Regions from separate parts of the Planococcus notacanthi genome, predicted to be linked through region 1. Evidence: riboswitches for the same ligand, from Rfam matches in the RefSeq annotation. Region 1 holds a riboswitch; the other holds the start of a gene.
What was found. A riboswitch is a leader RNA that binds a small molecule or an ion and turns the genes downstream of it on or off. The one in region 1 is predicted to bind cyclic di-GMP.
Positions count from the first base shown of each region.

Region 1 (4,589 bases):
TGAAGCGATCATTTCTTCCAATTCTGCGAACGTCGATCAATTCTTCATGGAAATTGATGCAGCAGCAGTCTACCATAATGCTTCTACGCGCTTCACAGACGGCTTCGAATTTGGGTTTGGTGCCGAGATTGGCATCAGTACACAAAAGCTTCATGCGCGGGGACCTATGGGCTTGCCTGCATTAACTTCGACAAAATACATCATCCGCGGCAGCGGCCAGATAAAGTAAACCATAGAAAAAAGACCGGAGGCATTTGCTTCCGGTCTTTTTTGTGTCAGGCCTGTGCTTTTGTTCGGTTATGCTTCCACATCAGGTAACGGTAGCGGACAGTGCAGCCGATGCAATAGCCCATCAATGCAACTCCTGCTGCAAGTATGACCATAATGCTGAAGGCATAAGCAACCAGTTGGATGCCTAAAGAGAAGAAAAGGAGTGACAGCCCCAGGCAAATCGTTGCAATCCATTGATTGAACAATTGCTGGTCTTTGTCTTCCTGCTGGTAGCTCGCTGACGGCTTTTTCAGAAAGCGGCGGCTAAAGTGGATGACAGGATTTTTCTTGGTGATCAATGTATAGGCTCCAACCGCAAACGGCAACAGCAAAATGGCTGGATGGAACAACAATGCTGCCAATACGGTGACGACGATGAAAGCTTGGTTTATTTGGACAAGGGGTTTGGGAATGGTCATGAACTCTCCTCCTTCAATTAAAACTTATTATACCTAGTAAATTACTAGGAACAAACCTAATTGCTCAGAAAGAGAGTCATTCGATTCGTTTTCTACATCAGCTGGGTAATGAACAATGTAGCCATGCCAAAATAGATCAATAAGGACAAGATGTCATTGATTGTCGTAATTAGCGGACCGGAAGCCACAGCCGGGTCAATATTGAATCGATAAAGAATCAAGGGAATGATTGTTCCGGCTAAGGTCCCGATAATCAAAGTCATCAGTAGCGAACCGCCGACCACAATGCCCAGCACAAAATTGCCTTGCCATACATAAGCAATCAATAAAATGAGAACAGAGCAGATGGCTCCGATGATGATGCCGACCCATAATTCCCTGATGACCAGCTGGACGGTCTGTTTAAAATTCAGCTTCTGGGAAGCCAATCCACGGACCACAACGGACAGCGACTGCGTACCCGTATTTCCGGTCATGCCGGCAATCATCGGCATAAAGAACGTCAGCGCTACAACAGTCTGAAGCGTTTCTTCGAATCGGCTGATGATGCCGCCGGAAAACAAGCCGATAAACAACAGGAGAATCAGCCAAGGCAGACGGCGATAAGCCGCAATCAAAGCAGGCGTATTAAAGTCGATTGACTTACCGGAAGCCGACAATTTTTCAATGTCTTCATTCGCTTCCTGCATGACGACATCGATGACATCGTCCACCGTGATGACCCCGGCAAGCGTATTGTCTTTTTCAACAATCGGCAACGTGACGAAATCATAGCGGCTGATCAATTGGGCGGCCTCTTCCTGGTCGGTCAGGACGTCGGCTTTGATGACGCGGTTGTACATGACTTCTTCGATTTTGTCCTCAAGGTTTCCAAGAATCAAATCCTTATAAGAAAGAACGCCAAGCAGCTTTTTGTCTTCGTCCACTACATAAAGGTAGTTGAGGTATTCCGCTAATTCGGCAAATTGCTTGATCTTATCGATAGCTTGCCGAATCGTGTAATGCCGTGGAATCCATACATAGCGGTTATTCATTAAGCGTCCCGCTGTTTCAGGTGGATACGTCATCGTATTGTGGACAAACCGGGAGTCGTCCTGATTGATCTGCGACAACAGCTCTTCAATGCGTTCCGGTTCCAAGTCGGCCAGCAACAAAGCCAAGTCGTCGTTGTCCATACGATCGAGGACCTTTGCCGATTTTTCTATACCCAACTTATGAAGAATATCAATTTGTTCATTTTTCGGAAGTTCCTGCATCAGTTCCGTCAGTTGGCGGATCGTCAAATAGAGGAGAAACTTATTGCGGTGTTTGTCCGGCAGATGCCGGTACTGGATCGCCATATCATACGGCTGGAGCTCATCCAGGATGTCCTGGAATTCAATTATTTTTCCTTCTTTCATGGCCTTGATCAACGCCAATGTAATTTCGTCTTCAAGCAATGCTACAGTCATGGGGCTCACTCCTTCTATGCGGAAAATCCAGAAACTCTATTGTTGATTATTGCCTTAAATGCATGATTTGAAAAGGGGAGAAAAAAAGATAGCAGAATTGAATTAATTGACATATAATAATGAAAATCTGAAAAGGCAAACTTCACCGAAAGGGAAGGACGCAAAGCCATGAGCCTAACCGTTGAAAAACGCAAGGTTGTCAGGTTGCCTGGGTCTCGTTCTGTGAGCCACGGCCAGCAGAATGGGAGGAATAGAGATATGAAAAAATTAATGATGGCAGGTGTGTGGTTATTGTTTATGCTGACACAAACCGGTTTTCAGGCTCAAGCGGCTGAAGTGGATGTCAAAGCCACTTGGTTGTGGAATCCGTGGATGATCTACGAAGATGAAGCGGGTACGATCGCTTTTCTCGAAAGCAAAAATGTAAACAAAGTATATGTCCAGATTGATGCGGATATTCCGGCTGGTGTATACCAGAGCTTCATCGAAAAAGCTGGAGCTGCGGGCATGGCCATTTACGCGTTGGATGGAGCGCCTGACTGGGTGGCAGCAAAAGGATTTACTAAACAGGACCGGTTGATGTCTTGGTTGTCAGCCTATCAACAAAAGGCTGCCTTGACGCAGAAGTTCGCCGGTGTCCATTTGGATGTGGAACCTTATTTATACAGCGGTTGGAACACCAATCGTGCAGCAACAGTCAAAGCTTATCAAGCCTTGCTGATGAAAGCCGTATCCAGCACAACCGCGTTGAACTTGCCTCTGGAAGCCGATCTTCCTTTCTGGTTCGACGAAATTCCATATAAAAACACTTACGGTAGTGGCATACTTGCCGAATGGGTCATCGCCAATACGCACAGTGTCACGCTTATGGCTTACCGGGACTCAGCAACCATGATAACAGAACTGGTAAGAAATGAAGTGGCCTATGGAGTGAAATACGGAAAAACGGTTGTGGTGGGAGTTGAAACAGGCCAAACCGATGAAGGTGAAGCTATCTCCTTCTATGAAGAAGGCGAGGCTTTCATGAACAATGAGTTAGCTGCTGTTTCTTCTCATTATGCCTTTTCCAAAGGCTTTGGAGGAATCGCAGTTCATGACGTGGACAGCTGGAAGACGATGGCTCCGTAAAAATTAGTCCACAACGATTTCTTTATTCTTCTAACAAGGAAACAGCAGACTCAGTTTAAATAGCTGAATCTGCTGTTTTTTTCGTAGAGTTAAATCAAGTGAAATATGTTACACTATCCATAAATTATGAAATAATAAGGTTTTTAATAGAAATATTTTACTTAGAAATGGTGGCTTCGAAAAAGGAGACTGGTAAATGATTGAGCTATTTATGTGGGTGGTTTTGGGTTTATTGGGAATTCAATTGCTGATTCTAGCTTTGCTGATCGGTTGGAAAAGAAGGAATTTAGCCGATGAAAGAGTGATAGAAGAAACATTAGCTACGTTACGGCCACAATTCCGAGAATATATAGAAGGCACTAGGGAAATGGAACCTGCGTTGCCGCCCGGAAAAAAACATCGTTTTAAATTGATGGAAACGATGCTGGATGAGTTTTCAGCTGAAGATTTTTCGGAAATGCAGTTTTTGAAAATTCACAGGCTAGCGGAAAAGTATTTGGCAGAGCCTTACCGCCTTATTTTGAAAAAAGGCCAATGGGCAGAGCGTGTCAATGCGCTGTATTTTATTGAAGACTTCCGGCTTTTTTCGTTGAAAGAAGATGTCTATCAGCATTTCCTGAGAATCAATAAGCGTGACGAAGAGTATCGCCAGTGCATCCGCGTCTGCGCTACACTGCAGGAAGCTCGGCTGATGGATGTCGCTATTGAAAACAAGAGCTTGTCATTCGGAATGATCAAAGAATTGCTGCACCGGCTGGAAGATGATTTATTGAAGGTGACAGCGGAACGGATGCAGGCTAAAGAGGATATTTCCGAGAACATGCTTAATGCCTTTATTACATTCAGTGGGGAACGCCGGATGGCCCTGTTATTTCCTTTTGTCGAACAGAAGTTGCGCGATGAACGAAAGGAAGTGCGTCTGAAAGCCATGAGCAGCCTATGCCATTACGGAGAAATGGCGGATCCGTCAATTCTTTTGGAATTTTATGATTCAGAGCATTGGCAGGAACGGATGTATGCGGCAAAACTGACGGGTGCCTGCCGTTTTGAGCAGTACAAACAAAACCTGGTTGATCTGCTGTCGGATAATGTCTGGTGGGTCCGCTTTGCAGGTGCTGAGAATATAAAAGTCTTTCAAGGCGGCAATGCCATCCTTGAGCAGGTCTCAATCGAACACACGGATGCCTATGCACGAGATATTGCCAAACATATGCTGACAAGAGAAGGCGGGGAGCTCGCATGAGTGGAACTGGAATTACAGTAGTCATTGAAATCATTTCCTGGGCAATAATAGCTTATATGTTGGCTGCCGGCGCGATTT
Region 1 is NZ_JASDCQ010000002.1:107,058-111,646, forward strand. Features, by position in the region: gene QMA01_RS07930 (glutamate-5-semialdehyde dehydrogenase) at 1-229, shown strand, start outside; gene QMA01_RS07935 (DUF4395 domain-containing protein) at 276-689, opposite strand; gene mgtE (magnesium transporter) at 782-2,140, opposite strand; cyclic di-GMP riboswitch class I at 2,265-2,352, shown strand; gene QMA01_RS07945 (amidase) at 2,399-3,268, shown strand; gene QMA01_RS07950 (HEAT repeat domain-containing protein) at 3,465-4,511, shown strand; gene QMA01_RS07955 (glycosyltransferase family 2 protein) at 4,508-4,589, shown strand, end outside.

Region 2 (4,589 bases), on a different contig from region 1:
GTTTTTCTTTGGTGAAATCAATGTTCGTCATCACGGAAACGACGACTTTATCCTGCCCCAAAAGCAAGCCGAGCATTTGCTGCAGCTCACGCTGAATGTCCTGCTCGATCCCTTTTTGGATTTCGCGGTGCTGCTGATAAGCTGTCAAATTTGTATCCGCTTGGCTCGCATCCTTCACTTCAAACACTTGCCCATTCTGATCCATGATGACAATCTGCTCAGGCGGCAAACTTGGCACCGATTTGCTAATCAAATGATACAGGCCATTCACCTGTTTTTGGTCCAATTGGAATGTCGGATCGCCTTTGACGACGATGGACGCTGTAGATGTCTGTTCTTCATCGGTAATCCAGACGTTTTCTTTCGGCAGCGTGATCATGACATTCGCTTCCGTCACACCATCAATCTGTTGGATCAAATACGCCAACTCGTTCTGCATCGCGTCACGCTCGACCACATCAAAATGGCGGTCGGTCATGCCGAGGCCCATGTTTTCGCTGAATATGCCGTAATTGACATTGCCGTTTTTCGGAATGCCCTCTGCAGCCAAACTGACTTTCAAGTTCGCTAAATGTTCTTTAGGCACACTGATGGTCGTGCCATCGGCTGATACTTCCACCGGAATGGTCTGTGCCTCAATTGCTGCTTTGATTTCTCCTGCTTCTGCCGCTGTTAAATTCGAGTACAATACCGAAAAATCGGAGCGGTTGCTGAGAAAAACGAAGACAATCAAAATTAACAAAGTGATTAAAAATGAGCCAATGACAGACCATTTTGTTACAGGAGAAAAACTGGCCCATGATTCACTCAACTTCGATTTATATGCCGAAAACTTTTCTTTCATCTAGTCATCATCCCGCCAGTTCGTATCATACTTGCATTCTCATAACTTCTTGGTAAGCTTCGACAACCTTGTTTCTCACTTGCATGGTCATCTGCAGCGATAAGCTGGCTTTTTGCGAAGCGATCATGACTTCGTGTATATCCTGTACTTCTCCTGTCACCAATTGATTGGTCAATTTATCTGATTCATTTTGTGCTTTGCTTACCTCTTTTAACGCATCTTTGAATATTTCTCCAAACCCTTCAACTTTGTTTTCAGGTTTTACTTTATCCAGCAATTGATTTTGAATGAAAGGCGTCTGAACTTGGCTAATTTTTTCCATGGTGCCTCCTTAATGTTCTCTATATTTTAAGATGAAGAATTTATCTTTTTTACACCGCTTCGGCCGCTTTGGGCATAGCTCCCGCAAGAAGCCAGGCAAAGAACGCCTGTCTTCTCGCTTCGCTTAGCCCCTGGACGCGTCGGCGCTAAGAAACTTATTAACTTAGAAGCCACATTAAATTTTTCACTGTTTCTATATAAGATCTGGAGCAAAACAGCGGAGACTCCCGCGGGATAGCGAGACAGCCGAGACCCTGCAGGAGCGCAGCGACGAAGCGGCTTGGCGCTCGCCCGCAGGAAAGCGGAGTTGTTTTGCAGAATATCAAAAGTGAAAGTAACTGATTTACTTACCAATCTCCAATGCTTTCATGAACATGCTTTTGGAAGCGTTCATGGCGGTGACGTTTGCTTCATATGAACGGGTTGCAGACATCAGGTCGACCATTTCTTTCAGTGGATCGACATTGGATGACCGCACATAACCATCTTCTCCCGCATCCGGATGTTCCGGATCATAGTTCATGGTGAAAGGTGTCTGGTCTTCTCTGATTTCCGATGCTTTCACACCTGATACCGCGGTATTCCCTCTATTGATCACTGACTGGAGTTGGTTGGCAAAAGGCGATGTTCCACTTTGCGACAACTCGACCGTTTTCCGGCGGTAAGGCATCCATTCCCCATCGACCAGCTCAGCGCGATTGGTGTTCGCGTTTGCGATATTGGCAGAGACAACGTCCATGCGCAACCGGTTCGCCGTCAGCCCTGAAGCACTGATGTTAAATCCATTAAATAAACTCATCTTTTTTATCTCCCTCCATTAATGACGGAGCTGAGACTGTTAAGCTTGCCGTTGACCCGCTCGGTTACCGCGTTGTACCATAACTGGTTTTTTGCCAGCTCGGCCATTTCGACATCCATGTCGACATTATTGCCATTATTGTTGTATTGAGTGGAATTATTTGCAGTAATTTCTGTCTTGGTTTTGGAAACTTCATTACTGAATGAAAGATGTCGATCATTTGTTTTATAACTTGTTAAACTTTGCTTATTCATTGCAGTATCCAAGGCCGCTTGAAAATCGACTTTTTTGCTTTTGTAGTTGGCTGTATCCACATTGGCGATGTTTGCCGAGTGAACCCGCTGCCGTAAAGTTGAAGCCGATAAAGCTTGTTCCATTGCTTCCAGTGATTTAGGGAATATATTCATCAATAAACTCCTTTTTTTAACATTTATTTAGTATATAAAAATCCACCTTTAAAAAAGGTGGATTTCTTTCAAATCTACCATTTTGATAACCCGGCTGCCCTGTACATTGTGTATTTAGGCCCGTGGCTTTGCGTCTTTATCTTTCGAATAAGTTTGCCATTGTCACAATGATTTCAAGTATTTGATTTTCAAACTCGTTATTTCGTACTATTTTCAAAAAATAATAGCAAAGTGATAGTATCATGTTTCAACATTTTTGTATATTTTTATTTAATAAAAAAAATTATCATATTTTTTCCATTTTAATAGAAAAGTCTCTATTTTTATCGACTTTTTAATGGTATGCTACGCGAGAAATACTAACTGTTGTTCAAAAAGGAGAAAAGACCATGTTTCGTGGATTATATACTGCTACATCAGGGATGATGGCGAATAATAGGCAACAACAAATATTGACAAATAACCTATCCAATGCCAATACTCCTGGATTTAAAGAAGACCAAACGGTTCTCCGCGCTTTTCCTGATCAATTGATTAAAGCGATGGAATCCGGTAAAAAAGGTACAATAGACTCACAAAATATCGGGACTTTAACTACAGGAGTATATGCTCAAGAAGGAATTCCTTCTTTTTTGCAAGGTCCGTTAAAAGAAACCGGAAATTCGACAGATTTTGCGCTTTTGGATGAACTTCTTCCTGCAAATCCAGAAACTCAACAAAAAGGTGCGCTGGTTTTTGCAGCAACATCTGAGAACGGTGAAGTACGTTACACAAAAAATGGAACCTTTGCTGTAAATCCTGAAGGCACATTAACGACTAGCGAAGGATTCCCGGTATTAGGCGAAAACCTGCAGCCGATTCAAGTCGGGTCCACTGACTTTACTGTAGCCGATAACGGCCAAGTCGTTTTGGCTGACGGTACACAAGTGGGGCGTCTATGGATTGGCCATACTGAAAATCCCGATCAACTTGTAAAAGAAGGCCAGAATTTATTGCGCTGGCAAGGAGATGCAGATCAAGCTCCTCAAAATGTTGAGGATGTTGCTCTTCTTAACAATACAGAGTCCTTCGTCAAACAAGGATTTATTGAACAGTCGAATGTCGATCTGACTCGAACGATGACAGATATGATGACGACTTACCGAGGATTCGAATCCAATCAGAAAGTGATTCAGGCATATGACCGAAGCATGGAAAAAGCCGTCAATGAAATAGGACGCGTGTAAGGAGGAAATTATCAAGTTGAATATCCAAATGAACACAGCCAGCAATACAATGAGTGAGCTGCAAAAGAAAATCGATTTGATCGGCAACAACATTGCCAACGTCAACACCAATGGCTATAAGCGCCAGGAAGCCAGTTTTTCAGATGCCCTCGTGCAATCCATTGAAAAACAAGTCGGCCAGCAAAATGAAGTCGGACGAAATACACCTTATGGGTTGCGTATCGGTGCAGGTGCGATTCTTTCACAAACAGCTGTGCGCAACGAACAAGGTTCTGTCCGGCAAACTGATCGGCCGCTTGATTTCATGATCCAAGGAGAAAACGCTTATTTCCGGGTTTCTTCTGAAGACGGAGTAGCTTATACAAAAGATGGCTCTTTCCAAGTCCAACCGGTGTTAAATTCAAATCAAGTAAGTTTGGTCACTGCCAACGGAGAAGCTGTTCTTGGGGCCAACAACCAGCCAATTGTTTTTGATGCCGATTACAAAACCCTTCAGTTGAATGGAAATGGTGCTTTGGAAATTTCCTATAACGATCCCAAACAACCGGTAGAAATCCAAATGGGCATCGCCCAAGTAAACCGGACGAATTCACTTGAAAAAATAGGCGGCAATCTTTACCGCTTGCCGGGCACCGAAGCTGAGCAAATCGCCAACGGCAATTTGCAGCTGATCAACTTGGCCCAACAAAATGACGGTTCCATCCGTATTAAGCAAGGATCGCTTGAAGCATCCAATGTGGAACTCAGCGATGAAATGACAGAATTGATTGCAACGCAGCGATTGTTCCAATCACAAGGAAGAGCCATTTCCTACGCGGATGATATGATGGGCTTGGTCAATTCGATTAAAGGATAAGGCAAAAAGAGCAGGCACCCCGCGGGGTGCCTGCTCTTTTTATCGTTTTTAAGTTATCTTAGAAAGTCCATCAAGCTCGGTTGAATTATTTTTGAAGAAGCAGCAAGGCTCGCCTGATAGACACTTTCTTCGCTGG
Region 2 is NZ_JASDCQ010000003.1:33,212-37,800, reverse strand. Features, by position in the region: gene fliF (flagellar basal-body MS-ring/collar protein FliF) at 1-844, opposite strand, end outside; gene fliE (flagellar hook-basal body complex protein FliE) at 870-1,166, opposite strand; gene flgC (flagellar basal body rod protein FlgC) at 1,509-1,964, opposite strand; gene flgB (flagellar basal body rod protein FlgB) at 1,970-2,371, opposite strand; cyclic di-GMP riboswitch class I at 2,453-2,539, opposite strand; gene QMA01_RS11355 (flagellar hook-basal body protein) at 2,761-3,597, shown strand; gene QMA01_RS11350 (flagellar hook-basal body protein) at 3,614-4,453, shown strand; gene flgL (flagellar hook-associated protein FlgL) at 4,507-4,589, opposite strand, start outside.
Region 2: linked by a shared signal. The riboswitch ahead of flgB (flagellar basal body rod protein FlgB) and the one ahead of QMA01_RS07945 (amidase) in region 1 are both predicted to bind cyclic di-GMP.